4 regions of the Ferrovibrio xuzhouensis genome follow, and region 4 is predicted to be linked to each of the others. Evidence: predicted binding sites of a transcription regulator. Region 4 holds the regulator's gene; each other region holds the start of a gene.
What was found. The regulator LexA, encoded in region 4, represses DNA repair genes until DNA is damaged. The targets are predictions, from matches to a motif close to ATGTTCTANTTTGGTTC.
Positions count from the first base shown of each region.

Region 1: the regulator LexA is predicted to act here: its motif matches at 2,438-2,454, upstream of ACFOOQ_RS23095 (error-prone DNA polymerase).
Region 2: the regulator LexA is predicted to act here: its motif matches at 2,315-2,331, upstream of recA (recombinase RecA).
Region 3: the regulator LexA is predicted to act here: its motif matches at 2,441-2,457, upstream of ACFOOQ_RS09180 (S24 family peptidase).

Region 1 is NZ_JBHRYJ010000009.1:67,650-72,492, reverse strand. It holds gene ACFOOQ_RS23095 (error-prone DNA polymerase) at 1-2,387, opposite strand, end outside; gene ACFOOQ_RS23090 (OmpA family protein) at 2,661-4,298, shown strand; gene ACFOOQ_RS23085 (hypothetical protein) at 4,309-4,843, shown strand, end outside.
Region 2 is NZ_JBHRYJ010000001.1:22,180-27,022, reverse strand. It holds gene ACFOOQ_RS00125 (PAS domain-containing hybrid sensor histidine kinase/response regulator) at 1-2,129, shown strand, start outside; gene recA (recombinase RecA) at 2,449-3,522, shown strand; gene alaS (alanine--tRNA ligase) at 3,822-4,843, shown strand, end outside.
Region 3 is NZ_JBHRYJ010000001.1:1,845,694-1,850,536, reverse strand. It holds gene ACFOOQ_RS09200 (HNH endonuclease) at 1-780, opposite strand, end outside; gene ACFOOQ_RS09195 (portal protein) at 850-1,578, opposite strand; gene ACFOOQ_RS09190 (hypothetical protein) at 1,586-1,816, opposite strand; gene ACFOOQ_RS09185 (hypothetical protein) at 1,875-2,384, opposite strand; gene ACFOOQ_RS09180 (S24 family peptidase) at 2,526-3,164, shown strand; gene ACFOOQ_RS09175 (ATP-dependent DNA helicase) at 3,314-4,843, shown strand, end outside.
Region 4 is NZ_JBHRYJ010000008.1:198-5,040, forward strand. It holds gene ACFOOQ_RS22025 (3'-5' exonuclease) at 110-484, shown strand; gene ACFOOQ_RS22030 (topoisomerase DNA-binding C4 zinc finger domain-containing protein) at 450-623, shown strand; gene ACFOOQ_RS22035 (hypothetical protein) at 834-992, opposite strand; gene ACFOOQ_RS22040 (O-acetyl-ADP-ribose deacetylase) at 1,151-1,693, shown strand; gene lexA (transcriptional repressor LexA) at 1,890-2,630, shown strand; gene ACFOOQ_RS22050 (gamma-glutamylcyclotransferase family protein) at 2,716-3,195, shown strand; gene ACFOOQ_RS22055 (type 1 glutamine amidotransferase domain-containing protein) at 3,235-3,792, opposite strand; gene ACFOOQ_RS22060 (PAS domain-containing protein) at 3,904-4,467, opposite strand; gene ACFOOQ_RS22065 (ComEC/Rec2 family competence protein) at 4,490-4,843, opposite strand, start outside.

The sequences.
Region 1 (4,843 bases), on a different contig from region 4:
TGCCCATGGCGCCCGGCGGTCGGCTCCAGGGTGTTGTCCCAACAGCTGTAGTTGACGTCGATGGGCCGCACTTCGACGCCATGGTCCCTGGCATCGATGACCAGGCGGCTGGGCGAATAGAAGCCCATCGGCTGGGCATTCAGGATGGCAGCGGTGAAGGCAGCCGGGTAATGGCATTTCAGCCAGCTCGATGCATAGGCCAGCAGGGCAAAGCTGGCGGCATGGCTTTCCGGGAAGCCGTATTCGCCGAAGCCCTCGATCTGGCTGAAGACCTGCTCGGCGAACTCGGTCCGGTAGCCACGCTCGGTCATGCCGTTGATGAGCTTGTCCCGGAAATTGCCGATGGTGCCGGTCCGTTTGAAGGTTGCCATGGCGCGCCGCAGCTGGTCGGCCTCACCGGCGCTGAAGCCTGCGCTGACCATGGCAATCTTCATGGCCTGCTCCTGGAAGAGCGGCACGCCCATGGTCTTGCCGAGCACCTCTCTCAGGGCTTCCGATGGGTAGGATACCGGCTCCAGCCCCTGACGGCGCTTCAGGAACGGATGCACCATGCCGCCTTGGATGGGGCCGGGCCGGACTATGGCGACCTCGATGACCAGGTCATAGAAGGTCCGGGGCTTCAGCCGTGGCAGCATGGTCATCTGCGCCCGGCTTTCGATCTGGAAAACCCCCACCGTGTCGGCCTGGCAGATCATGTCATAGGTGGCCGGGTCGTCCTGCGGGATAGAGGCCAGGTCGTAGGCCTTGCCGTAATGCCGCTCCAGCAGGCCGAAGCATTTGGCGATGCAGGTCAGCATCCCAAGCGCCAGCACGTCGATCTTCAGGAGCCCGAGCGCATCCAGGTCATCCTTGTCCCACTGGACGATGGTCCGGTCGGCCATGCGGGCATTCTCGACCGGCACCAGGTCGGCCAGCGGCCCGTTGGTGATGACGAAGCCGCCGACATGCTGGCTGATATGGCGCGGGAAGCCGATCAGCTCGTTGGCGAGCTCGACCACGGTCCGGATGAGCGCGGAATCCGGGTCGATACCGGCATCCCGCAGCGAGTCCGCCGAATACCGCTCCTTGGACCACCAGTGCATGGTCCGGGAGATGCGGCTGATGGAATCCATGGACAGGCCGAGCGCCCGGCCGACGGTGCGGATGGCGAGCTTGGAGCGAAAGCTGATGACGGTGGCGGCAATGCCCGCCCGGTCGCGGCCGTACTTCTCATAGATATGCTGGATGACCTCCTCGCGGCGCTCATGCTCGAAGTCGACGTCGATGTCGGGCGGCTCGGCTCGCTCGGCCGAGATGAAGCGCTCGAACAGCACGTCCTGTGTGGCCGGGTCGACCGAGGTGACGCCAAGGCAGAAGCAGACGGCTGAGTTGGCGGCCGAGCCACGCCCCTGGCACAGGATGCCCCGGTCGCGGGCGAACTTGACCATCTCGTGGACGGTCAGGAAATAGGCCGGGTAGTTGAGCTGTTCGATGAGCCGCAGTTCATGCTCGAGCTGGGCCTGCACCTTGGCCGGTACGCCATCCGGGTAGCGGGTCTTGGCGCCCAGCCAGGTCAGACGCTCGAGTTCCGCCTGGGGTGTCGCGCTCTCGCCCCGGCTTTCCTCGGGGTAGACGTAAGCGAGCTCGGACAGGGAGAACTGACAGCGGCTGGCGATTTCGACACTGCGGGCCAGTGCCTCTGGATAGTCCCGGAACAGCTTGGCCATCTGCGCAGACGATTTCAGGTATCGCTCGGCATTGGGCTCGGCGCGCAGGCCCAGTTCGTCGACCGTGCATCTGTGCCGGGTCGCCGTGAGCACATCCTGCAGGCGGGCGCGGCTCGGGTGATGGTAGATGACATCATTGACGGCGACCATGGCGACGCCAGCCTTGGCCGCCACCTTGGCCCAGCGGTCAATGCGCTGGCGGTCGCGGCCGCGCATCAGGTTGGAGACCCCAAGAGACAGGCTGTCGCCAATCAGGTCGCGCAGGGCTTCGATCTGGCTGATGAAGGCCTGCTCCAGCCGTTTGGAGGCCAGCAGGATGATCTGCTGGCCGTCCAGCCGCTCGACCAGGTCGGCCCAGTAGAGCTCGGCCTCGCCCTTGGGGGCGCGACGACGGCTGAGCGAGATGAGCTGGCTGAGGCGGCTATAGGCGGCCAGATTCGTTGGCAGGCAGATGACGCTCGGGGCATCGCGGAAATCCAGCCGGGCGCCAATGATGATCTGGATGGCGGCATTCCTGGCAGCCACATGGGCGCGGACCACACCGGCGAACGTGTTGCGGTCGGTGATTGCGATGGCCTTCAGGCCCAGGAAAGCGGCCTGCTGGACCAGTTCCTCGGCATGGCTCGCACCCTCCAGGAAGGTGAAGTTGCTGAAGGCATGGAGTTCGGCGTAGGCGGACAAGATTGAACGTCTCTCTCTGCAACTGGCCTGACTCTTAGTGCGAAAGCTATGTGTTTTCTATTTGTTCTTATTCCTAGGGCGCTCTTCACTTAGGCCGCGCGGGATATACGACCGCGTAAACGCTTAATTTATTGAGAAAAATTGACCGCTTGGCGGCAAGGGCAAATTACCGGGGCCCAACTGAGTACCACCTCTAATACATATGTATGCAGTTGAGGGGATAACGAAAAGCGGTATAGTTGTCATGGGCGGGTATCTATTTGGGGGAATAAGTTGGCCGATATTCTTGGAATTAGCGTGACTTACCGCGCGAAGCGAAGCCGTGGCTACGGGCTGGTCGCGGCGCTGGCGATCGCTGGAACCGTTTCCGGGTGCGTGACGACGGGAAATGGCACTTCATCGGCCGACGGCGGTGACGACAACCCCTGCTCAGTATCCAGCAGCAAATACATCGGAGCGGCCGTCGGTGCCATTGCGGTCGGCACGTTGGCGTACTTCTTGAGCGGTCGTAAGGCAGCCCCGGCAGCGGTGGCTGCGGTAGGCGGCGGCGCGGCAGGCTATGTCATTGGCAAAGACATAGATGATCGCCGCTGCCAGCAATGGAAAATTGCTCAGGCAAATAGGGTCACCGTCAAATTCGACGATGTCGTTGTCCAGTCAACAAACAGCCAGGGTCAGGAACAGAATGTCCGTATCGGCCAGGTTTCGACTTGGGAGGGCGTGGAGCACTTCGAACCTGGTTCAGCCAAGCTGACCCCGCAGGCCGAGCAATACTTCCGGGCAGTCGCCGAAACCTACGTCAATACCAATCCTCCGCAAAACCTGTCCCCCCAGGACAGGCAGAAATGGATGGAGCAGCATCGCGACCAGCGCATTCTGCTCGTTGGCCATTCAGATGATACCGGCTCGTCCGAAGCGAACGCAGAGCTGTCCGAAGCCCGCGCCCGCGCTGTTGGTGAGGTCTTCCGTCGCCAGGGGTTCAATCCGAACCGCCTCTACTATCAGGGGGCCGGAGAAAAATACCCAATCGCCGACAACAGGACCGACGATGGCCGTGCCAAGAACCGGCGCGTCGAGATCGTGGAAATCCAGAGTGAGGCAGATCTCTCCACCTATCTGCAGAACCGCAAGCCCAATGCCGATTTCTACCGGGTGGACAACTCCATCGAGACCGCATCCGCCCAGACCGGCGCCATCCCGGGCTCAGCGAGCAAGGGTGACGAGAAGCCAGAAGCTGCTCCGCTCAAGCCGGTCACACAGGTGGAATTGCCGTCCAAGCCGGTCGCCCGACCAAAGGCCTATGAAATCGACTTCGGCGGCGTCGCCGCCGATCAATCAGCGGGCGTCACTGTGGCAATGCTGGGTGGGCAGCACAAAGGCTTCACCCAGTCCATCGCCAGCAATCTTGGAATTTCATCCGCTTTCGCAAGCGACAGCGTGTTTCAGGCCTCATGTCTGGCTGACAAGCCGCGCGTCAGTGGAGAGGTCAAGCGCCTCTCCGACGGCAAGGAGTTCGATTACAAGACGACTGACTATGCTCCAGGCCTATACGACACCTCATATGGCGGTATGGCAAATGGGCATCTGATCGGGCTGTCGCACGTCGCGGTGCTCAAGAACGAGACCACCCCCGTCGGCAAGCCGAAAGTCGTGGTCTATAAGCGTTACAAGCCAACAGACCGAAACAAGGCGCCGGACGTCAGCCTCGATACGCTGGTCAATGTCTACCCAGGTAACGATGCGTTGCTGTACCGGGTGTTCATTGATAAGGGCGAAGCGCCAATCAAGTGCATTGACCTCGTGTTCCCGAATGCACCGCCTTTCGGCGCAAAATACGGCAAGGTCTATTACGAACACGTCGGCCACGATTTCGCTGCCGACTTCAAACCAATCCCAGCAAAAGACAAGTAACGGGGGCTCCATGCTCGAGACCGCAATGGACATTCTTCACACCTACCGGGAACTGATAGCCCTCGGCGTCGCCCTGTTCCTGTCGGTAGTCGTCATCAAGACGTACTGGGACACGATTAGCTTCTGGCTCATGGACCTGTGGTATGGCCTGCCGCTGATTGGCAAGATTCGTCGACTGTCGAAGAATATCGACTACAATACTCACTCCAAGTGCTTTGGCTCCGAGGAAACGCTAGCGGACGCTTACCTCAGCTATTACCAGAGAGAACACTTTGACCCGGAGTATTACGACAAATGCTCGTCCTATCTTGCGCGAGCGTGGGACACCGGGCGGAAGCCCCTCACTCCGCTCATGTGGTTCCTGATTTTCCTCATGATGGCCGTAGAGGCGATGGGCTTCTCGTATGTGCTCGCGGGCTTCACCATTCCTGGTGCCAGCGAGAATCTTCTGAAGATTGGAGCCGTAGGCATCTCGTTCCTGATAGCCATGTTGCTCGTCTGGTTTACCCACTTGACTGGCCATGAGCTGTATATCAACTCGCTGG
Region 2 (4,843 bases), on a different contig from region 4:
CCGGGCAACTGCTGGCCGGAAATGCCGAAGCGGCGACGATCCTGCAGCGGCTGGCGATGCAGACTGCCGCCGGCGCGGTGCGGGAGAATATCGGCATCACGGTTGCCGGCGCCGACCTGCTGTTTCAGGTGATCGCCAGCCCGATGGCGCAGATGCCGGGGCTGACGATCTGGGATATCGAGGATATCTCGACGCGGCAGGACGACCTGCAGACCGCCCTGCGCCAGCGCGACGAGCTGGCGGCCTTTATCGACAATGCCCCGGTCGGCCTCTATTCGGTGCGGCCCGACGGGCAGCTCGTCTTCGTCAACCGCACGCTGGCCGCCTGGCTGGGCAGCAGCCCGGAAGGCATCGTCGCCACGGGCACCGGTCTGGCGGATATCCTGCAGCACGCCGAGGCCCGCGAAGGCGAGACGATGACGCCGGAATGGGAAGGCGGCGAGGCCAAGCTGCGCCCCGCCGGCAGCGGCGAGGCGGCCGGCTTCCGCCTGGTCGGCGTCAGCCAGACGGCGATCCGCGATGCCGAAGGCCATGCCACCCGCTTCAGCGCCGTCGTGCATGACCTGGGCCTCGAACTGCGCCAGCGCGGCACCCTGCGCCCGGTCGAGGCCGAGTTCCGCCGCTTCTTCGACCAGGCGCCGATCGGCATCCTGGTCCTCGACGGCGGCGGCGCGATCCGCGAGGCCAATGCTGCCTTCGCCGCCCTGTGGGGCCGCGACGACTGGCTCGGCCAGCGGCTGGTCGACCTGGTGCGCGAGGAGGATGCGCTGGCCCTGACCCGGCATCTGGTCGCCGTGCGCCGTGGCGAGACCTTCGGCCGGCCGCTCGAAGTCGGGCTGGCCGGCCCGCGCGAACGCATGGTGGAGATGATCGCCGCTACCTCGGCCGAACGCGAGGACGGCCAGTCGGCCCAGCTCGTCTATCTGGTCGACACCACCGACCAGCGCAGCCTGCAGAGCCAGTTTCACCAGAGCCAGAAGATGCAGGCGGTCGGCCAGCTTGCCGGCGGCATCGCGCATGACTTCAACAACCTGCTGACGGCAATGATCGGCTTCTGCGACCTGCTGCTGCAGCGCCATCAGCCGGGCGACCAGTCTTTCGCCGATGTCATGCAGATCAAGCAGAATGCCAGCCGTGCCGCCAACCTGGTGCGCCAGCTGCTCGCCTTCTCGCGCCAGCAGACCTTGGTGCCGAAACTGCTCGATATCACCGACGTGCTGGCCGACCTGCGCAACCTGATCGGCCGGCTGATCGGCGAGACCATCGCCCTGAAGATGGTGCACGGGCGCGATCTCGGCCTCGTCAAGGTCGACCAGGGCCAACTCGAACAGGTCATCATCAATCTTGCCGTCAATGCCCGCGATGCCATGACCGATGGCGGCGAGCTGGCGATCCGCACCGCCAACCGGCATATCGAGCAGGCGATGCCGCTGGGTGCCGAGACGGTGCCGCCGGGCAATTATATCTGCGTCGAGGTCAGCGATACCGGCCACGGCATCGCGCCGGAGAATATCGGCAAGATCTTCGATCCGTTCTTCACCACCAAGGCGGTCGGGGCGGGCACCGGGCTCGGCCTGTCGACGGTCTACGGCATCATCAAGCAGACCGGCGGCTTCATCCATGTCGACAGCGAGAAGGACAGTGGCGCCTGCTTCCGCATCTTCCTGCCGCGCCACCATCCGACGGTCGAGGAACTGGCGGTCGCGCGCGACGACGGCCGCAGCGATCCGCGCGACCTGACCGGCCAGGGTCTGGTGCTGCTGGTCGAGGACGAGGATGCGGTGCGCAGCTTTGCGGCGCGGGCGTTGCGCAACAAGGGCTATACCGTCATCGAGGCGGCGTCCGGCGAACAGGCGCTGGCCCTGCCGGCGGAACAGCTCGAGCGGGTCGAGTTGCTGATCTCCGACGTGGTGATGCCCAATCTCGACGGCCCGGCACTGGCGGCCGAACTGCGCCGGCGCCGGCCGCTGCTCAAGATCCTGTTCATCTCCGGCTATGCCGAGGACAGCCTGCGCAACAACATGGCGAAGTCCGCCCATGTGAACTTCCTGCCCAAGCCGTTCTCGCTCAGCCAGCTGGCCGGCAAGGTCAAGGAAGTGATGGGAGAGGTGGTCCGGCCGGGCGTCTGAGCCCGGGCATCTGAGCCCGTGGAATCATATATTTAAAAGTGATTATCCAGTCGTATTGACGACTGAAGGTGGATTTTTTGCTATAAAATTAAGCGGAAATCCCGCTCCCGCGCCGCCGGATTCGCGCTCCTGTGCCGCCGGCCCGGCAGACCGGAAACTCCGGCAAACACTCGTGTACTCAGCGGGAACAGAACAAAAATATCCAGCGAATACGGGGTCTTGCCGATTTCTCTGGACAATGGCAACAAGATGGGAACATATAGGGTCAGAACAGCGTATCGTTGCAATTCCACCAGCCCCATGAAAGGATGCAGCCGCAATGTCGACCGCAAGTCTTCGCCTCGTGGATAAAGAGAACATGGATAAGAGTAAGGCGCTGGAAGCCGCGCTGTCGCAGATCGACCGCACCTTCGGCAAGGGTTCGGTGATGAAACTCGGCTCGCGCCCGATCGTCGAGATCGAGTCGGTCTCGACCGGCTCGCTCGGGCTCGACATCGCGCTGGGCATCGGCGGCCTGCCGCGCGGCCGCATCGTCGAGGTCTACGGGCCGGAAAGTTCGGGCAAGACCACCATCGCCCTGCATGTGGTGGCCGAGGCCCAGAAGAAGGGCGGCACCTGCGCCTTCATCGACGCCGAGCACGCGCTCGACCCGGGGTACGCCCGCAAGCTGGGCGTGAATGTCGGGGAATTGCTAATTTCCCAGCCGGATACCGGCGAACAGGCGCTCGAGATCGCCGATACCCTGGTGCGTTCCGGCGCCATCGACGTGCTGGTCATCGACTCGGTCGCCGCCCTGGTGCCGAAGGCGGAACTGGAAGGCGAGATGGGCGACAGCCTGCCCGGCCTGCAGGCCCGTCTGATGAGCCAGGCGCTCCGCAAGCTGACCGCCTCGATCTCCAAGTCGAACACCATGGTGATCTTCATCAACCAGATCCGCATGAAGATCGGTGTGATGTTCGGCAACCCGGAGACCACCACCGGCGGCCATGCGCTGAAATTCTATGCCTCGGTCCGCCTCGATATCCGCCGCATCGGTGCCATCAAGGTGCGCGACGAGGTGGTCGGCAACCAGACCCGGGTCAAGGTGGTCAAGAACAAGGTGGCGCCCCCGTTCAAGGTGGTCGATTTCGACATCATGTACGGCGAGGGCATCTCCAAGACCGGCGAGCTGATCGACCTTGGCGTCAAGGCCAATGTGGTCGAGAAATCCGGCTCGTGGTTCTCCCACGACAGCACGCGGATCGGCCAGGGCCGCGAGGCTGCCAAGCAATTCCTCAAGGAAAATCCGGAAGTTGCCGAAAAGATCGAAGCCGCGATCAAGGCCAACGCCGGAATCGTCGCCGCCGCCATCGATGCTGGCGCGGAAGCCGACGAAACGGAGGATGCCGATTGATCTTTCCCCTCGGGCCGCTATTTGGCGGCCTATGAGTTCTCTCCTCCATGGGAACCCCGGCACCGGACCTCGGTGCCGGGGTTTTTTTTGCCCTCCGGCCCTGTCCGGCGGGGCATTTTCGCCTTTTGCTGAGGCAGTTAGCCCCTTGCCGGCTGGCTGGACAGGGGGGAGGCGGGACGCTAATTAAGTCGCTTCGCCGGAGGTGATATCCGGCCCATGATACGGAACTGTACCAAAGCTGCCCGGGGCCCCGATCGGGGTGCGGCCGCCGGGTGCGACGAACCAAGGGTATGAAGCCAATGTCCTCCGCCAGCGATATCCGGCAGGCCTTTCTCGACTATTTCGCCAAAGCCGGGCACCAGGTGGTCGACTCCTCGCCGCTGGTGCCGCGCAACGACCCGACCCTGATGTTCACCAATGCCGGCATGGTGCAGTTCAAGAATGTCTTCACCGGCCAGGAGAAGCGCCCCTACACCCGCGCCGCGACCTCGCAGAAATGCGTCCGCGCCGGCGGCAAGCACAACGATCTCGACAATGTCGGCTATACCGCCCGGCACCACACCTTCTTCGAGATGCTCGGCAATTTCTCGTTCGGCGATTATTTCAAGGACGAGGCGATTCCGTTCGCCTGGAACCTGATCACCAGGGAATACGGCCTGCCCAAGGACAAGCTCTGGGTCACCGTCTATCACGACGACGATCAGGCCTTTGATATCTGGAAAAAGATCGGCGTAGCCGAGGATCGCATCGTACGCATCGCCACTTCGGACAATTTCTGGGCGATGGGCGATACCGGCCCCTGCGGTCCCTGCTCGGAAATTTTCTACGACCATGGCGACAAGGTCTGGGGCGGCCCGCCGGGCAGCCCGGATGCCGATGGCGACCGCTATATCGAGATCTGGAACCTGGTGTTCATGCAGTTCGAGCAGGTCAGCAAGGAGCAGCGCATCGCCCTGCCCAAGCCTTCGATCGATACCGGCATGGGCCTCGAGCGCATCACCGCGGTGATGCAGGGCAAGCACGACAATTACGACATCGACATCATGCGCACGCTGATCGAGGCGTCGGCGGATTTCTCAGCCACTGATGCCGATGGCGAGCACAAGATGAGCCACCGGGTGATCGCCGACCACCTGCGGTCGTCCTGCTTCCTGATCGCCGATGGCGTGCTGCCGTCCAACGAGGGTCGCGGTTACGTACTGCGTCGGATCATGCGCCGCGCCATGCGCCATGCCCAGCTGATGGGCTGCAAGGAACCGCTGATGCATCGTCTGGTGCCGTCGCTGGTTTCCGTGATGGGCCGCGCCTTCCCGGAACTTGG
Region 3 (4,843 bases), on a different contig from region 4:
ATTCGCATCAAACAGTCTATGGTGCGTGGCGCAGAGCACTAGTCCATTTCGGGGATCATTAGATCCATCATTTTCGACAGGAATAATATGGGCCGCCTCCAATCCTGATAAAATATCGAAGTCGCAAACCGCGCATCTTGCCCCCTGGGCATAGAAAACATCCTTCCTGAATTTCTCCTGCTTCTCCCGAGCCTTCACCAACCTGTAGTGACTCACCAAATTATTGGCGAATGAACTAAAATCAGTTGCTTGATCGAAAGGATTCGAGCCCATCGTTACTGACAAATGTGCAATGAAATTTTCTTCAGTTTTATATTGTGAATTCTGAACTCTCTCACTGGAGAGAGACATTGTTGTCCCACGCATGTGATACTTCGGATTAAAGCCAAAGTTATCCACGAAGTCACTCCAGCCGTATGAGATCATCTCCCCTTGAAGCAATATGATTATTGGGAAACGATTCTCCCCCCATATACGGGCGGATAGCTCATGACACATACCTGAAGTGCGGTGCAATACTTGGCCGGCATATCTAAAATCCGTACTCTCAAGAAGCATAAGAAAGTCACCGGTTTTCATATTACGGAGCACAATCTCCGCCCCTGCCGGTATACCCCATATCTGAAAACCGGTCGGCGCCAAGTCATTTAGCTTTGCTCGAACATCTAGCAACTCATGCGGCGCTAAATGCTGAATATGGGATTCAATGTCTTCATATTTGAATCGCTTCAATCCTTCAGAGCTACTTCCCAAACTTTTTGGGAAATCTCTCGCCGTCATTCGTTCTCCTACGTGTTGGTAATAGATAGTCATAGTGCTTATTCCCTTTAATTTAGCAGGGTATATACACTATTTCGTCTTCCCCGTCGCCTTGTCGAAGCTGCGCAGGCCGGCCATGCCGAGCATGGCGAGCACCAGTTCGAACAGGCCGTCGGTCTGAATCTCCGGCGGCCGCACCCCGGGGAACCACAGCGCCGCCGCCCAGAGGAAGACCGGATGGCCGAGATAAGCCCAGCCGACGGCCGCCGCGCAGATCCAGCCGACCGCCGGGCGCCAGCCGGCGACGAAGACCGAACGGTGCGTCGCCTCGATCTTGTTCAGCTCGACCTGCAGTTCGGCGGGATGCTGCCTGAGGCGCTCCAGCACGGCCTGGGCCTGCAGGCGTTCATCGTCGGAAGTGAACAGCTCGACACTGAGATTCGAACGATCGAACTGCGCCTGCAGCAGCTCGGCGGCAGCATCGAGTTCGGCGGCTGCCGCACCCTGGTGCTCCGGCGCAATGTCACGGCCGGGCCGGAAGGCAAACCAGCGCGACCACGGCGGCGCCAGCTGCGCCAGCAGACTGGCGGCGAGCTGGTCGACCGCATCGGCGGCGGTCGCATCGTAGAGCTTGTCGCCGGCAGCCTGCTGGCCCGGCGCAGCCGCGGTCACGGCACTGCGCCGCACCGGCAGGGCATAATCGTAGCAATCCTGCCACAGGCCGGACCAGACCTGCTGGCGGCCGCGGGCGCGGCCGAGGCGCCGGCGCAGAGCGGCGGCATCGGGCTGAGCGGGAATGCGGGGATCGGTCATCGTCATGGCTGCCTCAGTCGCCGATCAGCCGCTTCGGCGCGCCGGCCCCGGCATTGGCATTGCCGGCCGCGCTGTCGAGGCCGCGCCAGGAGGTGGCGATGGTGTCGCCCTGGGCCCGCCGGCGCCGCTCGCGCGCCGCCTCGGCGGCCAGATCGGTCGCGCTCGGCTGCTCCGGCTCCGGCGGCAGGGGTGGTGGCGGCGCGGGCGGCGGAGGCGGCGGCGACGATCCGAACAGACCACCCATGACGGGGTTCCTTTCCTGCTGGCGCTGCGGTGGGCAGGCGCCCCGGCCGAAATCCGGCTCAGGCGGCCTTATCCACGAAATGTTCTGATGAGGTGGATTTATAGAACAAAAGAGGTTCATTGTCAAGGGAAATTTTCCGCAAATGCTGATATGGTTCCCATGGTGTTCTTATTGTCCAGCTTTGCAACCCGATCAGGCGTTTGACCGTCTCGACACAGGAAAACGGCAGCGGTGGCGCCAGCCGGCGCGGCGGTTCGACGACCGGCACAGTTAGTGCGCAATGCCCGGTCCGGCGCAGGTGCCCGGCCAAGTCGGCCTCCCGTGGCCAGGCCGGAAAAGCCCGCAAAACCAGCCAATGCGACAACGGATCGACGCCTATCCAGCCCTCCGGCAGCCGCAGGTAGGCACAGCAGTGGCGGAACCCCGGCTTGAGAAGCCGCAGCCAGGGCAGGGCCGTCTGGTCGGCGAAGACCACCACCGCCCGATCAGCACTCGTGGCGGCGCTGGCGGCCGCATCTGCCACTGGAACAAAGCGCGATATATCCGTATGCGCGAAAGAATGTTTCATGGGAGCGCCGGATGTCTGGAAGAACAGGGTGTAAATACCCGCGGCGATAGACCCTTATATTCCTATATTGTTCTTATGTCAAACACAAAATAAGTGAATATTCCTGTAGCCAAAACCCGGGAATTGCAAGACAATGTTCCCATGCTTACCCATAAGGCGATCTGGGCCGCGCTCGACGGCCTGGCCGAGAAATACGGGCTGACGGCGTCCGGTCTGGCCCGCAAGGCCGGGCTCGACCCCACCACCTTCAACCGCAGCAAACGGATTTCCCGCGACGGCAAGCAGCGCTGGCCGTCGACCGAGTCGATTTCCAAGGTGATCGACGCCACCGGCGCCAGCGTCGCCGAGTTCATGGACCTGCTGAGCGAGAATGGCGGTGGCAGCCGGATCGGCCACCGCATCCCGCTGATCGGTCTCGCTCAGGCCGGATCGGCCGGCTATTTCGACGACGGCGGCTTTCCGGTCGGCGAAGGCTGGGAGAAAATCCCCTTCCCAGATCTCGGCGATCCCAATGCCTATGCGCTGGAGATCAGCGGCGACAGCATGCTGCCGGTCTATCGCGACGGCGACATCGTCATCGTCTCGCCGGCGCAGAACAACCCGAGCCGCGGCGACCGCATCATCGCTAAGACCATGCAGGGCGAAGTGATGTGCAAGATCCTGACGCGCAAAACCCTGACCCGCATCGAGCTGAGTTCGTTCAACCCGGCGCATCCCGACCGCAGCTTTGACACCCAGGACCTCGCCTGGATGCACCGCGTCGTCTGGGCGTCGCAGTAGCATCTTTATTGTTGTCGTCATGGCCGGGCTTGACCCGGCCATCCACGGGCGAGGAGTCTCGCTGGCATTGCAAACGAGATCACCGGCTTTTTCGTGGATGGCCGGGTCAAGCCCGGCCATGACGCCGGTTTTCTGGTAGACGTGAACCCATGACCGACACACCCGATCTCTCCGCCGCCCTGGCCCGGCTGCCGGCCCTGGTGGCCGGCGGCGGCGTGGCCTGGTGGGCGGAAGCCGGTCGGGTCGAGAAGATCACGCCTGATGCTGCCGCGCGCCGCGCCCGGGCGACACCGCCCCTGCTGGTGCACGGCAAGGCGACGGCGGCGCGGCTCGGTGTCGAACCCTTCCCGTCGCTCGACCTGCTCGACCTGTTTGCCTTCGTGCGCCCGGCGCGTTTCTGCCTGCCGACCGCCCATGGCCTGCTCGACCGCGTCGGGCTCGATGCCGCCGACGACGAGGAGGCCGCGCAGTATCTGCACGAGGCCGCCGCCATCCTGCTGGCCGAACTGCCGCAGCAGCAGCCGCGCAGCCTACGTCGTGCCGCGCGGCTGGCACAGACGCTCAACAAGGCCGGCTGGTCCTGGGCGCCCTGGCTGCTCGACGCCTTCGGACCGGTGCTTGCCAATGTGCCGGCCGGCGGCGCCGGCGGCCTCGACATCTGGCAGGAACTGCCCGAATGGGTCGACTATGCGCCGCCGCCGCCGCCCGATACCCAGAGCGTGTCGGCCGCTGAAGCGCGCGAACGGCTGGCCCGCCTGCTCGGACGCAATCCGCAGGGACCGGCCGCGGAGCTGCGCGAGGCCCAGGCCGATTATGCCGCGACCACCGCGCAGGCCTTCGCGCCGCGCGAGGCGGTCGGCATGCCCGAGATGGTGCTGGCCGAGGCCGGTACCGGCATCGGCAAGACGCTCGGCTATATCGCGCCGGCCAGCGTCTGGGCCGAGAAGAACGGCGGCAGCGTCTGGCTGTCGACCTATACCAAGAACCTGCAGCGGCAACTCGACCGCGAACTTGACCGGCTGTTCCCCGATCCGGCCGAGAAGGCCGCCAAGGTCGTCATCCGCAAGGGCCGCGAGAATTATCTCTGCCTGCTGAATCTGGAAGATGCCGCCCAGGGCGGCGCGGCTCGGCCGCAGGACCTGGTGCCGCTGGCGCTGGTGGCGCGCTGGGCCGGGGCGACGCGAGACGGCGATCTGGCCGGCGGCGACTTTCCCGCCTGGGCCGTCGACCTGCATGGCCGGGCACGCACGGTCGGGCTGACCGACCAGCGTGGCGAGTGCATCCATGCCGGCTGTCCGCATTACCGCAAATGCTTCATCGAACGCAGCGTGCGCAAGTCGCGCAAGGCCGAGATGGTGATCGCCAACCATGCGCTCGTCATGATCCAGGCCGCGATGGGAGAAGACGACAGCCAGAAACCCCTGCGCTACGTCTTCGACGAGGGCCATCACCTGTTCGAGGCCGCCGACAGCGCCTTTGCCGCCCATCTGACCGGACAGGAAGCGATCGAACTGCGCCGCTGGCTGCGCGGCCCCGAGGGCGGGCGGCGCAGCCGCGCCCGTGGTCTTGCCAACCGCATCGGCGATCTGGTCAACGACAACGAAGCCGGCAAGGCCGCGCTCGAAGCCGTCACCGAGGCCGCCCGCGCCCTGCCCGGCGATGGCTGGCTGCCGCGCCTG
Region 4 (4,843 bases):
TCGACGAAATCGTTGAACCAAGCTTTCGGCAATTCCCAGTATTTCTTGCCGTCAATCCAGACCGGGCTTTCCAAGCCGGATTACCGACGATCCGATCCTCCAGATAGCGATGCCGGAACCCGACCCATATCCCCTGGCTGAGGAACGCCGCCTTTTCTACGTCGCGCTCACGCGGGCTCGCCGTCAGGTTCGCATTTGCACCCTGGCCGATGCGCCGTCGCGCTTTCTGATCGAGCTAGCGAGAACCGGCGCAGTGGAGATCGAAGCGGAGGAAGGCGTTCAGAGCCCGTGCCCGAAGTGCGGCTGCGGCACCATGAAGCGGTACGACGGCCAATATGGCCCCTTCGAGGCATGCAGCACCCACCCTCGTTGTAATTTCAAGCGCAACATCTCGGTGGAAAGTTCCCGTGCGGGGGGCACCGTCCAATCGGGTGAGGATCGCACGCCCGATGTCAGTTGGAGATTATTGTCCCACCTGTGGTGATGGATCGATGGTCGTTCGTTCCGGCGGAGCATATCAACCGTTCCTGGCTTGCTCGGGTTATCCTTCCTGCAAGACTACCGCTGCCCTTGACGGAGGCACTGAGGGTGGCGCAACTCGGAGGCAGAAGTTGCCCGGTTGATCATCTAGCCGGAACCGGCTCGCGGACGGCTCCAGAGGCTCCACCGAATCGGCGAGATAGAAGCCTGAGCCGGAAGGGATTGAATTGAGCGCCGTGCATCAAAGGAATTCACTGCGCGCGCCGATGATCGCTCGTGACCATCACAATAGCGCACTAAATGCCGATCCCCAATCCCGGCACCACCTCTGGAATCACTTAGAAAAAATGCTTTCATTTCAATATGATAAAGCAGGTCGTAGGATGATCCACAACCGGACGGCCGGGCGCGGCCTGTGCCTGCGTCGTGCCATAGGCCTGCGCCGCGCTTTGCGCGCTGGCGGCGCGGCGCGGTTTCAGGTTCAGCTCGGGTGCTCTGGTCGGATCGCTCATCTCGCCCCGGTTAAACGATGGCCGGCAGGGCGGCAAGGCTGCATCGCAAGGCCTTGCTGTCATTGTCGTTTCCCATGGTTAGGGAAGCGTAAACAACGGCGGCGCCGATGCTTTCCCGGCGAGTCGCCGGAAAATCGCGGATTCGCTAGGATGCCGCCATGGCCGCGCCCCGCATCCGCATCGAAACCGGCGACATCACCAGACTCGCGGTCGATGCCATCGTCAACGCGGCGAATGAAAGCCTGCTTGGCGGCGGCGGTGTCGATGGCGCCATCCACCGTGCGGCTGGCCCCGCCCTGCAGTCGGAATGCCGCACGCTCGGTGGCTGCCCGACCGGCGAGGCCCGCATCACCGGCGGCTATCGCCTGCCCGCCCGCCATGTGATTCACACGGTGGGGCCGGTCTGGCAAGGCGGCCGGCGCGGCGAGTCCGGATTATTGTCCGCCTGCTATCGCAACAGCCTCGAGCTCGCCCGCCTGCACCGGCTCGGCAGCATCGCCTTCCCCGCCATCTCGACCGGCATCTACGGTTACCCGCTGCAGGCCGCGACCGGGATCGCGGTGGCGGAAGTCCGCCGATTCGTTGCCCGCGAACCGCGCCCGGAACAGATTGTCTTTGTCTGCTTCTCGGCCGAGGCTGTTGCCCTCTATGAGGCAGCCCTCGCCGACCCCGAACCACAAAATACGGGGAACATGGGATAAACAATATCAAGATATAGAGGGGCCGCGGCCCTGCCTGTGGAAAAAATACTTGACCCGTATGCAGAACCTCATTAGAACATTTCGTGGATTTCGCGTTCATGCCGCCAGTCCACGGGCCGACCGCCGCAGCCGCTGATGCCCAGCCTGCGGGCAACAGGACCCACCGGCCGGCGGCGGATATCGAGGAGGCACCTCTATGCTGACCCGCAAGCAGCACGACCTGCTGCTCTACATTCACGACAAGCTGGAAACCACCGGCGTCTCGCCCTCTTTCGAGGAAATGAAGGAGGCGATGAAGCTGAAATCCAAGTCCGGCATCCACCGTCTGGTGACCGGCCTGGAGGAACGCGGCTTCATCCGCCGGCTTGCCCATCGTGCCCGCGCGCTGGAAGTGCTGCGCCTGCCGGACTCGGCGGTACCGATCCGCGGCGGTGTCGGTGCCGTCGCGCAGCGCAGCGCCACCCCGCGCAACCGCATGATGCCGCGCGCCGTCGAGAGCAGCGACAAGCCGATGCCGGGCACGCCGGTGACGGTCAATCCCTACAACGCCCGCGACATCGTCACCCTGCCGCTCTATGGCCGCATCGCCGCCGGTACGCCGATCGAGGCGCTGCGCGACATGAGCACGCAGATCGACGTGCCGATCGGCCTGCTCGGCAACGGCGAGCATTATGCGCTGGAAGTGGCCGGCGACTCGATGGTCGATGCCGGCATCATGGATGGCGACACGGTGATCATCCAGCGCAGCGAGAATGCCGACAACGGCACCATCGTGGTGGCGCTGGTCGACGACCAGGAAGTGACGCTGAAGCGCCTGCGCCGCAAGGGCAACTCGGTGGCGCTGGAAGCCGCCAATCCGGCCTATGAGACGCGCATCTTCGGCCCCGACCGGGTCAAGGTGCAGGGCCGCCTGGTCGGCCTGCTGCGCCGCTACTGATTGACGATACCGGCATCGCCGGGACTATGATCGCGGGGCGCAGCAATGCGCCCCGTTTCTTTTTTGCCCGCAGGACAGCGCCGCGATGACCGCCGCACCGATCTGGTATTTCGCCTACGGCTCCAACATGAATCCGGCGCGGCTGGCCGATGACCGGCTGACTCCGCGCGGCGTCGCGGTCGAACAGCGCCTGCTGGCCGCCCTGCCCGACTGGCGGCTCGCTTTCAACAAGCCCTGGGCGAAGTTCAACGGCGCCGGCGCCGCCAACATCCTGCCCCTTGCCGGCGGCCGGGTCTTCGGCACCATCAACCGCATGCTGCCGGCCGGCCTCGATGTACTCGACGAATACGAGGGCGTCGCCACCGGCCAGTATCGCCGCCAGCCGATCACCGTGTTCGGCGGCGACGGCCGGCCGGTGCAGGCGATCACCTATATTGCGGAAAACGTGGCCACGACCGACCTGCTGCCACACCGGGACTACCTGGCGCATCTGCTGGCCGGCCGCGACCTGCTGCCTGCCGACTATCTCGCCGTACTCGAAGCCCAGGCCTGCTGCGGCGAGTGAGGGCCGGCGACGCCGCCCTCACGCCTTATCGAATTAAGGTCAGGCGGCGCGCTTGTGCTTGCCCTCCTGCACCTCCTCGATGATCTTGCCGACGAAGGCGTCGAGGTCCTTTGGCGAGCGGCTGGTGATGATGCCGTTGTCGTTCACCACCGCCTTGTCGACCCAGTGCCCGCCGGCATTGCTGACATCGGTTTTGATCGACTTCCAGGACGTGACCTGACGGTCGCGCACCACGCCGGCTTCGACCAGCAGCCACGGGCCATGGCAGATCGCCGCGACGATCCTGCCGCCGGAGATGAAGCTTTTCACCAGCCCCATCGCGGCATCGTCGAGACGCAGCGTATCGGGGTTCATCTGGCCGCCGGGAATCACCAGCGCATCATACTGGTCCGGCTTCACCGCCGAGAGCGCGAGATCGACCTCGACCTTGTCACCCCAGTCCTTGTCCTTCCAGCCGCGGATCGCCTTGCCGTCCGGCGAGGCCACCTCGACCGTGGCGCCGGCTTCCTTCAGGCGGTCGCGCGGCACTGTCAGTTCCGATTGCTCGAAGCCGTTGGTGGCGATGATGAGAATCCGGGATTTCCTGATGTCCGTCATGATGTGGCTCCTGTCTGCTGCCTGTCCGTACGGAACGGGTCGGCGGCGGATCGGTTCCGCCATGGCAGGCAAAAGCCACAATGTCTGCGGCGCCCGGAGAAAACCGCGAGATTACGGCGTTTCCCGGCGCATGCCGTAGAGCGCGATCTCGCGCAGGCTGTGGTCGAAATAGGCATTCACCGCCAGCACGATGCCGGGCGCGCCGTCTTCGCCGGCCAGCGGCATGTAGATATTCTCGATATAGGGCGCGCGATCGCCGATGATGTTGACCCACAGCGGCGGGCCCAGCCGCCAGTGCGCCCGGCCATTGAGCAACACGAGAGCGAAGCGGGCGCTGACATCCTGGCGGCCGGCGAGTTCACGGTTTACCTCGTCGACGAATTTTCCGGTATCATCGCCGCCACGTGCCGCCACGATTTCGGTGCCGATCAGGCGGTAGCGATAACGCATGCCCCGCTCCGCCGGCACGGCATCCACCATCCACAGGAACGGCAGATGCAGCCGCAGCGCCAGCGGATCGATATGCTGGCGCCCCGGCAGATGGCCGAGGGACTGCCTGAGGTCCAGCCAGTAGGCGTAGACATCGCGGAGCCGGCCGGAGCGGATCGTATCCGCCGGCAACTCATCGCAGAAACCCGTCCTGGTATCCGAGCCACGCCCGGGGCCGAAGATCATGCGGCGAGTCTGACACAGGCTTTCAGGGCGATACAGAAAAATGATTGCGAGGCGATCCCGCTTCATCCGTATCCGCACTGCCGGGCAGCCCATGGCCCTGCAACAGCGCCCAGGGCCGCCGGCCGCGGCTTTCCGCCACGGTCACCACGCGCAGGCCGGTCTGGCGGTCGAGGAATAGCGTATGCGCACCTGAGCGCCGCAGATCAAAACGGTCGATCACCACGCGGGCGGCCGGACAGCGATAGCGGATCGCCAGTTGCTGGGCGATCACCGCATCGGCATGGCGGCAATCCTCGGTGATCGCCTGCGGCCGTTTCGGCAGGGCAACCAGAAAGCCGTCATGGCGCCAGGCGCAGCCGTCGGGATCGCAGCGCAC